DNA from 2 places in the Mesorhizobium sp. M0615 genome. Region 1 is predicted to be linked to the other one. Evidence: riboswitches for the same ligand, from Rfam matches in the RefSeq annotation. Region 1 holds a riboswitch; the other holds the start of a gene.

Region 1 (9,118 bases):
GCTTTTTTGATTTTTCCGGTACCGGAGACGCATATAATGAGCGGTTCGGCGCTTTACGAGACCTTTGCCCGCGCCCCTTTGGCCTTCGATCATGGCGAAGGCACCTGGCTGGTTACCGACAAGGGCGAGCGATATCTCGATTTCGCTGGCGGCATCGCGGTCAATTCGTTGGGCCACAGCCATCCGCATCTGGTCTCGGCCCTGACCGAACAGGCGGCCAAGCTCTGGCACGTCTCCAATCTCTACGAGATCCCGGGGCAGACCCGGCTCGGCGAGCGGCTGGCTGACGCCACCTTCGCCGACAAGGTGTTCTTCACCAATTCCGGCGCCGAGGCGCTCGAATGCGCGATCAAGACGGCGCGGCGCTACCAGTTCGTCAAGGGCCATCCCGAGCGCTTCCGGGTCGTCACCTTCGAAGGCGCCTTCCACGGCCGCACGCTGGCGACCATCGCCGCCGGCGGCCAGTACAAATATCTCGAAGGTTTTGGGCCCAAGGTCGAAGGCTTCGACCAGGTCGGCTTCGACGACATCGACGCCGCCGAGAAGGCGATCACACCAGAGACCGCCGCGATCCTGATCGAACCGGTGCAAGGCGAGGGCGGCATCCGCCCGGTGCCGACGCAATCCTTGAAACGGCTGCGGCAGCTCTGCGACCAGCACGGCCTGCTGCTGATCTTCGATGAGGTCCAGTGCGGTATCGGTCGCACCGGAAAGCTGTTCGCGCATGAATGGACCGGCGTGACGCCCGACATCATGGCGATTGCCAAGGGCATTGGCGGCGGCTTCCCGATGGGCGCGTGCCTCGCCACCGACGACGCTGTCGTCGGCATGACGGCAGGCGTGCATGGCACCACTTTCGGCGGCAATCCGCTGGCCATGGCGGTCGGCAACGCTGTGCTCGACGTCGTGCTGGAAGACGGCTTCCTCGAAGACGTCCAGCGCAAGGCATTGCTGATGAAGCAGGGCCTGGCGGCGGTCGCCGACGAATTTCCTGATGTCATCGAAGGCATCAGGGGCAGCGGCCTGATGCTTGGCCTGAAATGCGCCATGCCCAACACCAAGGTCAACATGGCGCTGCGCGACCAGCATCTGCTGGCGGTGCCGGCCGGCGACAACGTCATTCGTCTGCTGCCGCCGCTGACCGTCACCGACGCCGAGATCGGCGAAGCGCTCGATCGCATCCGCGCCGGCGCCAAGGGCCTGACCGACGCCATCGCCGCGGCCGCCGCGAAGTAATCCCGAGAACCATTCCCGATGAGCCTTCGCCATTTCACCGATCTTTCCGCCGTTTCCGAAGGCGATCTGCGCCTGATGCTGGACGATGCGGTGGTGCGCAAGGCGCGCCTCAAGGCCGGCGAACGGACCAAACCGCTCGAAGGCAAGGTGCTGGCCATGATCTTCGACAAGCCGTCGACGCGCACGCGCGTGTCCTTCGACGTCGGCATGCGACAGCTCGGCGGCGAGACCATCATGCTGACCGGCACCGAAATGCAGCTCGGCCGTTCCGAGACCATTGCCGACACCGCCAAGGTGCTGTCGCGCTATGTCGACGCCATCATGATCCGCACCACGTCGCATGAGCGGCTGCTCGAGCTGACCGAGAATGCCACGATTCCGGTCATCAACGGGCTGACCGACGACACCCATCCCTGTCAGCTGATGGCCGACATCATGACCTTCGAGGAGCATCGCGGTCCGGTTGCCGGCAAGACCATCGCCTGGACCGGCGACGGCAACAACGTGCTGCATTCGCTGCTCGAAGCTTCGGCGCGGTTCCGCTTCAACCTGAACGTCGCAGTGCCGGAAGGCAGCGAGCCGGCGCAAAAGCATATCGACTGGTCGAAGAGCAATGGCGGCAAGCTGCACTTCACCCGCTCGCCCGAGGAAGCCGTCGACCAAGCCGACTGCATCGTCACCGACTGCTGGGTGTCGATGGGCCAGGAACACCGCGCCCGCGGCCATAATGTCTTCTCGCCCTATCAGGTCAATGCGGCGCTGATGGCCAGGGCCAAGCCCGACGCCCTGTTCATGCACTGCCTGCCGGCGCATCGCGGCGAGGAAGTCACCGACGAGGTCATCGACGGTCCGCATTCGGTTGTCTTCGACGAAGCCGAGAACCGGCTCCACGCCCAGAAGGCGGTTTTGGCCTGGTGTCTGGGCGCTTGATCTCCAGGCGCTTGATCTCCAAGCGCTTGATCCGGGGCGGCGCGATGCCTATTTGCGCCCCATCACGCAAATCAAGCGCGTTTGGACGCATGCACCCCTCCGGGCCGCATGGCCGCGCCCTGGAGCTTTGTCATGTTGGAAACGCATCAAGTGACTGAACATCACCCCAAACTCGGCGAGTTCGGCTATGCCGGCGACGATCATGTCGTACCCTTCGAGGTCGGCCCGCTCGACGTGCGCGGCCGCACCGTGCAACTCGGGCCGATGCTCGACGCCATCCTCAACCGTCACGACTATCCCGAGCCGGTCGCCCGCCTGCTGGCGGAAGCCTGTGTGCTGACGGTGCTGCTCGGCACCTCGCTCAAATTCGAAGGCAAGTTCATCCTGCAGACCCGCACCGACGGCCCGGTCGACATGCTGGTCGCGGATTTCTCCACGCCTTCGGCATTGCGCGCCTATGCGCGTTTCGACGCCGACCGGCTGGAGGCCCTGGTGGCCGCAGGCCAGACCTCGCAGCAGACGCTGCTGGGCAGCGGCGTTTTGGCGCTGACCATCGACCAGGGCGCGCACACGCAGCGCTATCAGGGCATCGTCCAGCTCGACGGCGAGACGCTGGAGGACGCCGCGCGCACCTATTTCCGCCAGTCGGAGCAGATCCCGACCGACCTCAGGCTGTCGGTGGCCAAGCTTCTGACGCCAGGTCCCGGCGGCGCTCGTGAGCAGTGGCGCGCCGGCGGCATCCTGGCGCAGTTCCTGCCGCAGTCACCCGAGCGCATGCGCGTGCCCGACATTTCGGGCGGCGACGGCGATCCGCGTGACGTGACGCAGGAGCCGGCCGACAATTCGTGGCGCGAGCTGGTGGCGCTGCTCGGCACCATCGAGCCGACCGAGCTGATCGACCCGACCATCGGCGCCGAGCGGCTGCTCTACAGGCTGTTCCACGAACATGGCGTGCGCGTCTTCGGCGGCGTGCCGGTCGCCGACCAATGTTCCTGCTCAAGGGACAAGATACGCGGCATCCTCGAGGGGTTTTCCGCGCAGGAGATCAAGGACAGCACCGAAGATGGCGGCATCCACGTCGCCTGCGAGTTCTGCTCGAAGCAGTACGACTTCGACCCGGCGGAGTTTGCAACTCAGTAGCATCTCTTCCTTCTCCCCGTTCACGGGGAGAAGGTGCCCGAAGGGCGGATGAGGGCAGCGCGAACTTTGGTGAATGGCCGCGCATAGCCTAGGTCATGTGCGTGGAAGATAACCTCATGACTCTGGCGCTGCCCCTCATTGCCCTGCCGGGCATTTCTCCCCGTATAGTGACGGGGAGAAAACCCCTAATTTACCGTCCGTCGGGTCCCCGGCAGATCCAGCGAAAACGCGGGAATAGCGACGTCGAACGTCTCGCCCTTTTTGTTGCGCATGGTGTAGTGGCCGACCATGAAGCCGGAGGGCGTCGAGAGCGGGCAGCCTGACGTGTATTGATAGCTGTCGCCGGGATTGAGCTCAGGCTGGTCGCCGACCACGCCGGCGCCGCGCACTTCCTCGACCCGGCCGCTGCCGTCGGTGATGTGCCAGTAACGCGCCATAAGCTGCACGAAATCGTCCGACTGGTTGTCGATCGTCACCTGGTAGCCCCAGACATAACGGTTCTCCGCCGGGTCCGAGCGGTCCTCCAGGTAGAACGGTCTGACCTGCACTTCGATGTTGCGCGTGACGGCGCGGTACATGGGCTGCTCCGGTTGCGCAGCAGGGAACATTTGTCGCGCCATGCGGTTTGATACGCGCAGAGCGGCATGTCCTGCCAGCCTCAAAGCGCAGTGCCGACAAACAATGTCATTTAAGTGACACATGACAATGTTGGTGTGCGCAAACCTTGCCGGCGACTCAAGGCCCATCTGTCGACTGACAAAGCAGCCGCGAGCGGCCTTTCCGGAGTGACCAGATCTCGATGGAACCAGCTCTCACAGCCGCCTTCGCTTCCTCCGCTTTGCTTCTTTCCAATCTCGCCAGCATCCTGCTTGCTTCGTCGAAACTGCAAGCGCGTCGCCTTATCCCTCCGCCGTCCGGCGAGCAGCCACCGGTCTCGATCGTCGTGCCGTCGCGCGGCGTGGAGCCGTTCACACAAGAGACGCTGCAGCGAGCCTTCTCGCTCGACTGGCCGCGCTACGAACTGATCTTCTGCGTCGCTCACGCCGACGATCCCGTCGTCAAACTGATAAACAGGGCGATCGTCCTGTTTCCCAACGTGCCGGCCCGGCTGCTGATCGGCGACGACCGCGTCAGCAGCAACCCGAAGCTCAACAACTGCGTCAAGGGCTGGGAAGCGGCGCGCTATCATTGGGTTATTCTGGCGGATTCCAACGTGCTGATGCCAAGGGATTACGTCCAGCACCTGATGGCGGCCTGGCGGACCAATACCGGGCTTATCTGCTCGACGCCGATCGGCTCGCGGCCGGATGGCTTCTGGGCCGAGGTCGAATGCGCGTTCCTCAACACGCTGCAGGCGCGCTGGCAATATGCCGGCGAGGCGCTTGGCCTCGGCTTTGCCCAGGGCAAGAGCATGCTGTGGAACAAGCCGATGCTCGATACCAATGGCGGTATCCGCGCGCTGGCCGCCGAGATCGCCGAGGATGCTGCTGCAACCAAGCTGGTCAACGGACTGGGCCTGCACGTCAATCTCGTTGCCTCGCCTTTCGAGCAACCACTGGGGCAGCGCCGACTTGCCGACATCTGGTCGCGCCAGGCGCGCTGGGCGCGGTTGCGCCGCGTCACCTTCCCGCTGTTTTTCGCACCCGAGATCCTGACCGGCGTCGCCGTGCCGTTGGCGTTGGCGCTGGTGGCGGCCGCAAGTGCCGGCATCAGCCTGCCGGCCACGGTGTTGGCCGTGCTGACGGCGGCCTACATTCCCGAATGCGCGCTGGCCGCGGCCAAGGGCTGGCACCTGTCGCTGCGCATGGTCCCGGCGATGATGGTGCGCGACATGATGCTTCCCGCCATCTGGGCGCGCGGCTGGCTGAGCGGCGCCGTCGACTGGCGCGGCAACATCATGACCATCGGCACCAAGACGGCCGAACTGGAAGAGGTTTCGTCGGGAGCGTGACGCCTCGCGGCCTATCCGGCTGCCTTCAGCGCCTGCGCAACGTCCTCCAGCAGATCGTCCGTGTCCTCAAGGCCGACCGACAGCCTGAGCGTTCCCGGCCCGATGCCGAGCTCGGCGCGCGCTTCATCGCTGAGGTTCTTGTGCGTGGTGGTCGCCGGATGGGTGATCAGGCTCTTGGCGTCGCCGAGATTGTTGGAGATCAGCACGATGTCGAGCGCGTTCTGCAAGGCGAAGGCCGCCTGCTTGCCGCCCTTCACGTCGAGGCAGATCAGCGTCGATCCGCCCGTCATCTGCTTCTTGACGATGTCGGCCTGCGGGTGGTCGGCGCGGCCGGGATAGATGACGCGGGCGATTTCCGGCCGTCCTGCCAGGAAATCCGCGATCTTGGCCGCGCTTTCAGTCTGCTGGCGCACCCGAACCGGCAGCGTCTCCAGGCCCTTGAGCAGCGTCCAGGCGTTGAACGGCGACAGGCTCGGGCCGGTGTGGCGGAAATAGTCGTGCAAATTCTCGTCGATCCATTTCTTGTCCGACAGGATGATGCCGCCGAGACAGCGTCCCTGGCCGTCAATGTGCTTGGTCGCGGAGTAGACGACGATATGGGCGCCGAGCTGCAAGGGCTTCTGCTGCAAGGGCGTGGCAAAGACATTGTCGACGATCAGCCTGGCGCCGATCGAGGTGGCGAGCGCCGCCACCGCTGCGATGTCGACCACTTCCAGCGTCGGATTGGTCGGGCTTTCCAGGAAGAACAGTTTCGTGTTCGGCCGCACCGCCTTTTCCCAGTTGACGATGTCGGTGCCGTCGACCAGCGTTGCCTCGATGCCGTATTTCGGCGCCAGCGTCTCGACCACCCAGCGGCAGGAGCCGAACAGCGCGCGCGCCGCAACGATATGGTCGCCGGCCTTGGCGCTGCACAGCAGCGCTGCCGTCACCGCCGCCATGCCCGACGCCGTGGCGCGGGCATCTTCGGCACCCTCCAGCGCGCACATGCGCTTTTCGAACATGTCGACCGTAGGGTTGGCGTAGCGCGAATAGATGAAGCCCGGCTCCTCGCCTTTGAAACGGGCTTCCGCGGCCTGCGCCGTTTCATAGACATAGCCTTGAGTGAGATACATCGCTTCCGACGTCTCGCCGAACTGGGAACGCAGTGTTCCCCCGTGCACGAGTGCGGTCTGAGGCTTCCAGTTACGCTTCTTGGTGCTCATCGCTTTTGTTCCAGACACAAAAAAACCGGCCGCGAAAGTCGCAACCGGTCCATATGGCCTGGCGGCCCGACGGTCCTTTAGCGACTTGTTTAACGTGGCTGCAAGCCGACCGGCCAAATCACCACGGGATAACGACCCTTTAGACCTCACCTGCGCTTGCGTCAATTGCCGGCTTCATTAAGAGGTTTGTACCAGGCAGGTTCCGCAATAATATCCAGCGGTTTTGCGGCAAGAACCTGCCACAAAGAGACCGACCTTGGAGCGGAGCCAGCCTTTTGCGGCAGACAGGCATTCTTCCCGATCAGGACATTTCCGCGCTGTTTCAGTCCGGCGCGCTGAAGTCGCCGCGCGCGCTCGATGTCGACCAGGTGCAGCCGGCGAGCCTCGATCTCAGGCTCGGCGACAAGGCTTTTCGCGTGCGCGCCTCCTTCCTGCCGGGTCCCGATCATCTGGTGGCCGACAAGCTTCACCGGCTGAAATTGCACGAATTCAGTCTCGCCGAGGGCGCGGTGCTGGAAACCGGCTGCGTCTACATCGTGCCGCTGCTCGAAAGCCTGGCGCTGCCCGCAAACGTGTCGGCCTCGGCCAACCCGAAAAGCTCGACCGGCCGGCTCGACATCTTCACCCGGGTGATGACCGATCGCGGCCATGAGTTCGACAAGATCGCCCCCGGCTATCACGGGCCGCTTTATCTCGAAGTCAGTCCACGCACCTTCCCGATCGTCGTACGCGCCGGATCGAGGCTGTCGCAGATCCGCTTTCGCACTGGCAACGCGCTGTTGTCGGAGGCAGAACTGAACGAATTGCACCGCGCCGAGATGCTGGTGGCGACCGAGCCGCCCAACATTTCCGGCGGCGGCATTGCGCTGTCGATCGATCTTGACGGCGACCAGAACGGCCTGGTCGGCTATCGCGGCAAGCATCACACCGGCTTGGTCGATGTCGACAAGCGCGCCGCCCAGGATGCCGTCGATTTCTGGGAGCCGCTCTACAAGAGCGGCGCCGGCGAACTGGTGCTCGACCCGGACGAGTTCTACATCCTGGTCAGCCGCGAAGCCGTGCACGTGCCGCCGCTCTACGCCGCCGAGATGACGCCCTTCGATCCGCTGGTTGGCGAATTCCGTGTTCACTATGCCGGCTTCTTCGATCCGGGCTTCGGCCATTCGGCCTCAGGCGGCACCGGCAGCCGGGCGGTGCTCGAAGTGCGCAGCCACGAAGTGCCGTTCATCCTCGACCACGGCCAGATCGTCGGCCGGCTGGTCTACGAACACATGCTGAAGCGGCCGCAGGCGCTTTACGGCACCGATCTCGGCTCGAATTACCAGGCGCAAGGCCTCAAGCTCTCCAAGCATTTCCGCCCCGCCGGCTGAGCCTTCGATCACCGTCAGGCAAAATACTTGCCTGCGCTGCCTCACCATGCTTGGCTGCCTTTCGGTGGCCGGCAAGAGAACGGCGCGCAAGGGGAACCAAAATGCAGATTTCAAGATGGATCATATCGGCAGCGGGCGCTGCCATGCTGGTGATATCGGCCGGCTCGCTGGCTGAGGCGCAGGAGAAATTGAAGATCGGCACCGAGGGCGCCTATCCGCCCTTCAACACCATCACCGCGGACGGCAAGATCGAGGGCTTCGACATCGACATTGCCAATGCGCTATGTGCGCAGATGAAGGTCGAGTGCGAGATCGTCACCCAGGACTGGGACGGCATCATCCCGGCGCTGCAGGCGAAAAAGTTCGACGCCATCATCGCCTCGATGAGCATCACCGAGGAGCGCAAGAAACAGGTCGCCTTCACCAACAAATACTACACGACGCCGCTGGCGCTGGTGGCGCCCAAGGACAGCGACCTCACTTCCACCGAACCGGCAGCCCTTGCCGGCAAGACGGTGGGCGCGCAGGCCTCGACCACCCAGGCCGACTATGCGCAGGACGCCTATGGCAAGGCCGGCGCCGAGGCGAAACTCTACCCCACCCAGGAAGAGGCGATCACCGACTTGCAGAACGGCCGTCTCGACGCCGTCATCTCCGACAAATTCGTGCTGATGGACTGGCTGAAGAAGGCGAGCGACGGCTGCTGCAAGCTTGTCGGTGACGTCAAGGGCACCGAGACGCAAGCCGGCATCGCTGTCCGCCTGGAGGACACGGCACTTCGCGACAAGCTCAACGCGGCGATAGACGCCATTGTCGCCGACGGCACTTACAAGAAGATCCAGGCCAAGTATTTCGATTTCGATATTTATTGAGGTTGGAACTGCCAAATCTCCCCCCTTGAGGGGGAGATGGCCGGCAGGCCAGAGGGGGTCGCTGCGCGTAGAATGCCAGCGCCTCTCAGCCGCGGAAGACTTTAGCGCTCCACGCGCAACGACCCCCTCTGTCGCCTTCGGCGACATCTCCCCCTCAAGGAGGGAGATTACGCTCTCAAAGCGCCTTCACCGCCACCTTAACCGGCTGCTCAATCTCCAGCGGGTTGCGCAGCGGCAGGCCGAAATCCGCGGCCTCGATCTCGAAAACGTCGCCGGCCTGAGTCTTGATGCCGTCGGCAAAGGACAGCGTCGCCGTGCCGAACATGTGCACATGCACGTCGCCCGGCTGGCGGAAGGCCGAATATTTGAAGTGATGATGTTCGAGATTGGCGATTGTGTGCGACATGTTCGCTTCGC
Region 2 (9,118 bases), on a different contig from region 1:
CGGCAAGGACGAATTCATGGACCGGCTGATCGGCGATACGGAAGCCGCCTGCGACCAGCTGCTGATCGAGGCATCGCAGGCTCCTAACCCGCCGCAAATGCCGCCGACGGCGGTCAAGCGGCTGGCCGAACTCGCCGCGGCCGCCAAAGCAATTCCAGGAAAAGTGTGAGCGGTTTTTTCCGTCCTGAATCGCGCCAAAACAAAAAAGACCAAAGCTTGATCTCTTCTGCGGGCCGGCTCAAGGCCACGCCGCCAGCGCCGTGGTCAGCACCAGCGTCGCCGCGAAGGCCAGATTGATGATCCGCGACGTCAGCGGCTGGCGCAGGGTGCGGGCGAAGGCCGCGCCGGCCAGCAGCCACAGCACATGGATGGCTACGATCATCAGGGTGAGAACCGCCAGCCTGGCCGGGATGCCGAGAGCTGCGGTCGCGGAGCCAGCAAGGACCGCAGCAATCGCCAGATAGGCTTTCGGGTTGGCAACGGCGAGCAGGAAGCCGCCGAGGAAGGTCGGCAGAACCGCGCTGCTGTCACGCGCGGCCAGCGGCGGCGCTGTCGCTATTCTGTAGGCGAGGTAGAGAATATAGGCGGCTGAAGCGACCGCCAGCACTGGCGCTACGCCCGGCATCGAGGTGAGGATAGCCTTGATGCCGGTGGCCACGACCAGCAGCACCGCGACCGTGCCTAAAATGATCCCCGATGTGTAGTGAAGCGAATTGCGCAGGCCGAAGGCGGCCCCTATCGCCGTGACGCTGATCGTCGCCGGGCCAGGACTGCCCATGACGACGGTTGCCGCCAGCACCAGCGCCAGCAATTGCTGCCAGGGCTGCGCCTGCGAAAGAATGTCTGCGGCCATGCTGCCTCTTCTCCACAATAATGGAGAACAGTGTGGCAAGGCGGACAGCCGTCGTCTTGAACGATCGTGCCGAACCTGCGCGGCTAGGCGCTGGCCTTGTCCAGCGCCACGAGATCCTCCGCGCTGAGCTTCAGCGATGCGGCGCGCACCAGGCTGTCGACCTGGTCCAGCGTCGTGGCGCTGGCGATCGGCGCAGTGATGCCGGGCTGCGCCATCACCCATGCGAGTGCTACTTCCGCCTGCTTGGCCGAATGGCGCGCCGCCACAGTGTCGAGTGCGGCCAGAATGCGCATGCCGCGCGCATTGAGATAAGCCTTCACGCCGCCGCCGCGTTCACTTTTGCCGAGATCGGCCTCGCTACGGTATTTGCCGCTCAAAAACCCCTTGGCGAGACTGAAATAGGTGATGACGCCGATATCCTCGGCCACGCACACATCATGCAGCGGCCCGTCGAAGGATGAGCGATCGTAGAGATTGTATTCCGGCTGCAGCACGCTGTAGCGCGGCAGCCCGCGCAGGCTGGCAACATCGAGCGCGGCGCGCAGCTGGCCGGCGTCGAGATTCGAGGCGCCGATATGGCGGACCTTGCCGGCAGCGAGCAGCTTCTGGTAGGCGCCGAGCGTCTCTTCATAAGGCGTGGTCGGGTCCGGCCAGTGCGACAAATAGAGGTCGATGACATCGGTCTGCAGTCGCTTGAGCGACGCCTCGACTGCCCTTTCGATATGGGCAGCGGACAGATCCTTCTTGCCTTGTCCCATATCCGAGCCGACTTTGGTGATGACGATGATCTTGTCACGGTTGCCGCGGCTTTTCATCCATTTGCCGATGATGGTCTCGGACTCGCCGCCCGCGTGGCCGGGCACCCAGCGCGAATAGGCATCGGCCGTATCGATAGCGTTGAGGCCGGCGCCGCCGAACCGGTCGAGCAGGTCGAAGGAGGTCTTCTCGTCCGCGGTCCAGCCGAAGACATTGCCGCCCAGGACCAGCGGCGCGATGGAAAGGTCGGTTTGACCGAGACGGCGTTTTTGCAAGACGGGGCTCCGTGGGCTGGCGGCGGGCGACCCGAATGCTTCGGGCCGCAGCTAAGCTAGGTCTCGCCGCGCCGAGGTCAAAGGCCTCAGCCAATTTTCCAGCGGGCCAGCGCTTCACAAAGGCGCGAGCGCTTCGCCTGCAGGCTCGCCGTGGTCCACTGGCTCACGAGGCGATCCGCTTCGCCACCTCTTCCAGCCAGTGGTCGCTGATACCCAGCGCCGCGAGATGCTGCAGCGTGTTGAGCACATAGTCCTCGTTGTTTCCGGACTGGCCGACGGCGCCACGGATAACACCTGCCGCATGCGCGGGGTCGAGCCCGCCGGCATACTGCTCATGCTGGCGGTCGACGATATAGGCAACCGCTTTCACTCTCTCTCCCGCGGCCGCCCCATTCCCGTCGAGGCTGATATCGAGCACACGCTCGAGGTAGACGCTGGTCACCAATTCGCGCTCGCGCAGATAGGTCAGCACCTCATCGCGCAGCTCGCCGGGCACGCGAAAGGCCAGCCCGATGCAGGAGCCGCCACGGTCGAGGCCTAGCACCAGGCCCGGCCGCTGGCGCGTGCCGCGATGCACGAAGGAATAGACGCAGAGCGACCGGCGGTAGCCGTAAAGCCGCGCGCGCCGTGTCTCGACATGGGCGAATCCCGGTCGCCAGATCAGCGAGCCGTAGCCAAAAACCCAAAAATCGCCCATATCGCCAAGCCTGATTGTACGAGAGTGACGCCGCCGCATCGGAATCGGTGCTCTTCTGTTCTTTTTGCTTTTGCGTAAGCCACAGTCCACCCGCAACACGCCCGCGTTAATGAAAGCCGCAGCATGACGTCAAGTGACGAGCGTCCGTCGAAGTTTCGCCGCCGGCTGATGTGGCTCGCTGCCTTGCTCGTTATGCTGTTCGGCGTCTACAGCGCAGTCTGGTTCTATGTCGCCGGTCGCGTCAGCAGCGAAGCCGACAAGGCGGTGGCCTCGCTCAAGGACAAAGGCATCGAGGCCGGCTGTGCCAACCTCACCGTCAGCGGCTACCCCCTGAGTTTTGCCATCTCCTGTGACAATCTGGCTTACGAGGACGACGCCAGGAACGTTGCCGCCTCGGCAGGCAGCTTCAACTTCGTTGCAGAGCTCATCCGGCCTTTGTCGCCTGCCGCCGAGTTGCGTGGGCCGCTGCGCACCTCGGTGCCGGGGATGGCGCCGCTATGGATCGACTGGGACAATCTGCAGGCCAATGCCAAGCTCTTCTGGCCCCTGCCCCGGAGCATTTCGCTGCAGGCGGAGGGCTTGTCCGGCCAGACGGATCCGGCCGACGACACTGATCCGGTTTCACTGTTCAGCGCCGGAACCGCGGCGGGCGAGTTGCGGCCCGACGGCCAGGACATCGGCTACGTCGGCAGCTTCACCGATCTTGAGATCGACGCCGACGCGATCGGCGGGCGCGTGCTGCCGCCGCTCGACGGCAGCGGCGACGCGACGCTGAAGAACGGCGTCGCGCTGATGAAGACGCAGGCCAGGAGCCTGCGCGGCCAGGCGGCCGACATCCACAAGCTCGATCTGTCGTCGGGAACCGCGCGCATCACCGTCTCCGGCCCGGTGTCGGTCGACGCCAACGGCCTGGTCAATGCCGACCTGACGATCAAGCTGCAGGATCCCAAAGCCGTGGCGGCAATCCTCGCCACCGCAATCCCCGAGCAGAAGAGCCAGATCGAGCAAGGCTTTGCCGGTCTGGCGCTGCTCGGCAACGAACCGTCGATGCCGCTCAAGGTGGTGAAGGGCAAGGTCTCGCTCGGCTTCATTCCGCTGGGCAAGATCAAGCCGCTCGATTAGAGCAATTCCAAGAAAAGTGTGAGCGGTTTTCCGTCCGGAATTCCGTTAAAACAAAGAGATAGAGCATGATCGCAAAGAGCGGGAACGGCTTTTGGGGAGAGATCATGCTCGAGCAAGCCGACGCATGAACCGACCGGTGAAACTGCTGAGCGTTGGCGCGCTGACGCTGGATACCATCCTGCGCGTCGAAACCCTGCCCACGCATCAGGGCAAGTTCATCGCCTCGGACGGCATCCAGATCGCCTCGGGCATGGCGACAAGTGCTGCCTGCGCCGCCCGCCGTCTCGGCGCCGAGGTGTTCCTGTGGGCAAGTGCAGGTGACGATGCCGTCGGCGACCAATTGCTGGCCGGCATCGAGGCCGAGGGCGTCGATTGCGGCTTTGTCCGCCGCGTCGAAGGCGCCCGCTCGGCGCTGGCCGCGATCCTGGTCGACGCTCATGGCGAGCGCATCATCGTGCCCTTCTACGACCCAAAGGCGCAGGCCGACCCCGAGGCGGTGCCTGTCGCCGATCTTTCCGGCTTCGATGCCGTGCTGGTCGATGTGCGCTGGCCGGGCGCCGCCGCTCTTGCCTTGACCGCCGCGCGCGACGCCGGTTGCCCGGCAATCCTCGACGCCGACACGGCGCCGCTGGAGGTGCTGGAGCATCTGTTGCCGCTGGCGTCGCACATCGTCGCTTCGGAGACGGCTGCACGCATTGTCTGCGGCCACGCGCTGGATCCCGAAACCGCCTGCGCCGACCTCGCCAGCCGCACAGACGCCTTCGTGGCGGTGACCGGCGGCGCCTCGGGAAGCTGGTGGCATGACCGGTCCGCCGGATGCGTGCGCCACATCGCGGCGCCGAAGGTCAAGGCGGTCGACACGCTGGCCGCCGGCGACGTTTTCCACGGCGCCTTTGCCGTTGGACTTGCTGAGGCCATGTCGGTCGAGCACGCGTTGCGCTTTGCCAGCGCGGCGGCCGCGCTCAAATGCCAGCGCTTCGGCGGCCGGCTGGGCGCGCCGGACCGGGCCGAGACAATGGCCATGGTCGCGGCGACCTGGCCCGTCTGAAACAGATTTAACTTTTCACCGGGTGCTCGACCGCCTGCCGGCCGAAATCCGGCACGTCGATATCCTGGCCGGCCTCGATGATCGAACGGCGAACGGCCCGGGTGCGGGTGAACAGGTCGAACAGCTTGTCGCCGTCGCCCCAGCGGATCGCCCGCTGCAGCGAGGCGAGGTCCTCCGAAAAGCGCGCCAGCATTTCCAGGATGGCATCCTTGTTGTGCAGGCACACGTCGCGCCACATGGTCGGGTCGGAGGCGGCCAGACGGGTGAAGTCGCGGAAACCGGAAGCCGAATATTTGATCACTTCCGACTTGGTCACCGATTCCAGATCGTCGGCCGTGCCGACGATGTTGTAGGCAATGATGTGCGGAAGATGCGAAACGATGGCCAGCGTCATGTCATGATGCTGCGGGTCCATCGAGTCGATGTTGGAGCCGCAGCGCCGCCAGAATTCCGACAGCTTTTCCAGCGCGGCCGGATCGGTTCCCGGCAGCGGCGTGAAGATGCACCAGCGGTTTTCGAACAGGTCGGCGAAACCCGCATCCGGGCCCGATTTCTCCGTACCTGCCAGCGGGTGCCCCGGAATAAAGTGCACGCCGTCCGGTACATAGGGCTGCATTTGCGCAATGACGGAGGCCTTGGTCGAACCGACATCGGTGAGGATGGCGCCCTTTTTCAGCCCCGGCGCGATCTCTTGCGCCACCTCGCCCGACGATCCCACAGGCACCGAGACGATGATCAGGTCGGCGTCGCGGACCGCTTCCCTGGCGCCGGTGGTGTAGCTCTCGCCAAGACCGAGCTCCTTCGCCCGCGCCAGCGTGGCCGGGCTGCGCGTCGCGATGGCGACATGGCGGGCCAGGCCCTCGCGGCGGATAACGCGGGCCAGCGACGAGCCGATCAGGCCGATGCCGACCAGCGCGATCTTTTCAAACATCGGTGATGTCATTGTTTCAGCTTTTCAGGAACGTCGTGAGGGCGTCGATAACGCCGCGATTGGCTTCTTCGGTGCCGACGCTCATGCGCAGCGCATTGGGAAAGCCATAGCCGGTAACGCGCCGCAATATATAGCCGCGCTGGGTGAGGTAGTCGTCCGCCGCCTCAGCCGAATGCTTCTTGTCGTCGGGAAAGTGGATGAGGACGAAATTGCCGACGCTGGGCGTCACCCTGAGCCCAAGCTTCGTCAGCTCTTCATTCAGCCAGGTAAGCCAGGTCTCGTTGTGCAACGAACTGCGCTCGACATGGGCGCGGTCGCGGATGGCGGCAATGCCGGCCTCGATCGCTGTTGCGTTAACGTTGAAAGGGCCGCGGATACGGTTGATGGCATCGACGATGTGGAGTGGGCCATACATCCAGCCGATGCGCGCGCCGCCAAGGCCGAGCTTGGAGAAGGTGCGGGTCATGACCACATTCTGTGCGCTGCCCGCCAGCTCGATGCCGGCCTCGTAGTCATTGCGCCTGACATATTCGGCATAGGCCGCGTCGAGCACCAGAAGCACGTTGCCCGGGAGCGTGGAATGCAGGCGGCGGACCTCCTGGAACGGCAGATAGGTGCCGGTCGGATTGTTGGGATTGGCGAGGAAGATGATTTTGGTCCGCGGCGTCACCGCGGCCAGGATCGCGTCGACGTCGGCGCGCTCCTCGGTTTCCTTCACAGCAACCGGCTTGGCCCCCGCCGACTGAATGTAGATCTTGTAGACCATGAAGGCATGTTCGGTAAAAATCGCCTCATCGCCTGGCGCCAGATAGGTCTGCGCCAGCAGGCCCAAAATCTCGTCGGAACCGTTGGAGCAGATGATGTTTGCCGGGTTGAGGCCATGCACCTCGGCGATCGCCTCGCGCAGCCGGCGGGCGGTGCCGTCGGGATAGACATCGAGCTTGCCAGCCACTTCGCGCGCGGCCTCGATCGCCTTCGGCGACGGGCCGAGCGGGTTCTCGTTCGACGACAATTTATGGACCTTGGCGACGCCGGCCGGTGCCGTGCTCTTGCCCGGCACATAGGCGTCGATGTCCATAATGCCCGCGCGGGGCGTCGGCCGTGCCTTGTCCGCTGTCTTGTCCATGTCGCAAATCCATCGAGAATGCCTCCGTCCGGAGGCCGCAGCGGAAATACAAGCCGTAGCCGCGAATGTCGAGAGGCGGGCAATAGCTGGCCGTTGACGCCGGGCCGCACGAGTTCTAGAAGAACGCAACAGTTCCGTGGTGATTTGGCCGGTCGGCTTGCAGCCACGTTAAACAACTCGCTAAAGGGCCGTTTGCGTGACGTAACCGGCTTTGCGATCGCACTGCCGGTTTTTTATTGCCTGACGGCGGGCAAGGAGAGTCACATGGCCGCGCTCCGCGCTACAAAAACCAACAACGAGGCCGACAACCCGTCGAGCCCTGTGTTGCGTTTTGGCCCTGACAAGCCGCTGAAGCTCGACGCCGGCACGCTTTTGTCGCCGTTCCAGATCGCCTACCAGACATATGGCGCCCTCAACGATGCCCGCACCAACGCCATCCTGGTCTGCCACGCGCTGACCGGCGACCAGCATGTCGCCAGCACCAATCCGGTGACCGGCAAGCCCGGCTGGTGGGAAGTGCTGATCGGTCCCGGCAAGATCATCGACACCAACCGCTTCTTCGTCATTTGCTCCAACGTCATCGGCGGCTGCCTCGGCTCCACGGGTCCGGCCTCGACCAATCCCGCCACCGGCAAGCCCTACGGCCTCGACCTGCCAATCATCACCATCCGCGACATGGTGCGGGCGCAACTGATGCTGGTCGACCATTTCGGCATCGAAAAGCTGTTTTGCGTGCTCGGCGGCTCGATGGGCGGCATGCAGGTGCTGGAATGGGCATCGTGCTATTCCGAGCGCGTCTTCTCGGCCCTGCCGATCGCCACAGGCGCACGCCATTCCTCGCAGAACATCGCCTTCCACGAGGTCGGCCGGCAGGCCGTCATGGCCGATCCGGACTGGCATGGCGGCAAATATTTCGAGCACGGCAAGCGCCCGGAAAAGGGGCTCGCCGTGGCGCGCATGGCCGCCCACATCACCTATCTGTCGGAAGCCGCCCTGCATCGGAAATTCGGCCGCAATCTGCAGGACCGCGAAGCGCTGACCTTCGGTTTCGACGCAGATTTCCAGATCGAAAGCTATCTGCGCCACCAGGGCATGACATTCGTCGACCGCTTCGACGCCAACTCCTACCTCTACATGACCCGTTCGATGGATTATTTCGACCTCGCCGCCGACCATGGCGGCCGGTTGGCAGATGCCTTTGCCGGGACCAAGACCCGCTTCTGCCTGGTGTCCTTCACCTCGGACTGGCTGTTCCCGACCGAGGAGAGCCGCTCGATCGTGCATGCGCTCAACGCCGCCGGCGCCTCCGTCTCCTTCGTCGAGATCGACACCGACCGCGGCCATGATGCCTTCCTGCTCGATGAACCCGAACTGTTTGCCGCCATCAAGGGCTTCATCGGCTCGGCGGCCCGCGCAAGGGGGCTCGCCTCATGAGCGTCAATGGCAGCCAGCGCGTCGACCTCGAAGTCGTGGCCAACCTGATACCGCCGCAGTCGCGGGTGCTCGATGTCGGCTCCGGCGACGGCCTGCTGCTCGAACTCCTGCAGGAGACCAAGCAGGTCGACGGCCGCGGGCTGGAGCTGTCACAGCGCGGCGTCAATGAATGCGTGGCGCGCGGTCTCTCGGTCATCCAGGGCGATGCCGATACCGACCTCGAATTCTATCCAGACAAGGGTTTTGACTTCGTCGTCCTGTCTCAGACGCTGCAGGCGACCCGCAACCCGAAGCTGGTGCTCGACGAGCTGCTACGAATCGGCAACCGCGCCATCGTCTCCTTCCCCAATTTCGGCCACTGGCGGGTGCGGCTGTCGCTGTTCGTCAAGGGCCGGATGCCGGTGACCGCGGACCTGCCCTATTCCTGGTACGACACGCCCAACATCCATTTCTGCACCATCCGCGACTTCGTCAATCTGGTCGAGGAACTCGGCGCTTCGGTCGAGAAAGCCACCGCGCTCGACGGCAACGGCCAGAAGATCGGCCTGTCGATGCCATGGTGGTTCTGGAATTTCTTCGGCCAGCAAGCGGTGTTCTTGCTGAAGCGGTAGTTTGCCCCTATTCCAGCACGTCCGTCGCCTTGTGCGGGTGCTGAACGCCATCGGCGATGATCACATCGGCGTGGGAGTTGTCGGTGCGCAAGACCAGAATCTCCCGATAGGCTGATGAATCGTACCAGCCCCACGCATGCGCCCTGTCCGGAAACTCGATGACGATCAGATGCCCGGGCCATTCGTTTTCGACCACGTCCATGTCGCCGCCGTGGACAAGGAAGCGGCCGCCGAACGGCTCCAATGTGGCGTCGATCCTCTGCAG

The links. Region 1 has a riboswitch for S-adenosylmethionine ahead of NKI46_RS13040 (O-succinylhomoserine sulfhydrylase). Riboswitches for the same ligand answer to the same signal wherever they lie in the genome.
Region 2: it holds a riboswitch for S-adenosylmethionine, as region 1 does, so the genes downstream of both, metX (homoserine O-acetyltransferase MetX) here and NKI46_RS13040 (O-succinylhomoserine sulfhydrylase) in region 1, are expected to answer to the same signal.

Annotation. Positions count from the first base shown of each region.
Region 1 is NZ_JAMYQI010000006.1:321,862-330,979, forward strand. It holds gene NKI46_RS13015 (aspartate aminotransferase family protein) at 37-1,236, shown strand; gene argF (ornithine carbamoyltransferase) at 1,255-2,166, shown strand; gene NKI46_RS13025 (Hsp33 family molecular chaperone) at 2,275-3,306, shown strand; gene apaG (Co2+/Mg2+ efflux facilitator ApaG/CorD) at 3,492-3,884, opposite strand; gene NKI46_RS13035 (ceramide glucosyltransferase) at 4,106-5,257, shown strand; gene NKI46_RS13040 (O-succinylhomoserine sulfhydrylase) at 5,269-6,459, opposite strand; SAM riboswitch at 6,517-6,594, opposite strand; gene NKI46_RS13045 (2'-deoxycytidine 5'-triphosphate deaminase) at 6,735-7,829, shown strand; gene NKI46_RS13050 (ABC transporter substrate-binding protein) at 7,931-8,701, shown strand; gene araD1 (AraD1 family protein) at 8,877-9,118, opposite strand, start outside.
Region 2 is NZ_JAMYQI010000008.1:86,213-95,330, reverse strand. It holds gene NKI46_RS15645 (lysophospholipid acyltransferase family protein) at 1-169, shown strand, start outside; gene NKI46_RS15640 (LysE family translocator) at 239-853, opposite strand; gene NKI46_RS15635 (aldo/keto reductase) at 937-1,884, opposite strand; gene NKI46_RS15630 (gamma-glutamylcyclotransferase) at 2,048-2,581, opposite strand; gene NKI46_RS15625 (DUF2125 domain-containing protein) at 2,705-3,703, shown strand; gene NKI46_RS15620 (sugar kinase) at 3,828-4,751, shown strand; gene NKI46_RS15615 (prephenate/arogenate dehydrogenase family protein) at 4,759-5,694, opposite strand; gene hisC (histidinol-phosphate transaminase) at 5,699-6,808, opposite strand; SAM riboswitch at 6,935-7,012, shown strand; gene metX (homoserine O-acetyltransferase MetX) at 7,073-8,242, shown strand; gene metW (methionine biosynthesis protein MetW) at 8,239-8,853, shown strand; gene NKI46_RS15595 (DUF1330 domain-containing protein) at 8,861-9,118, opposite strand, start outside.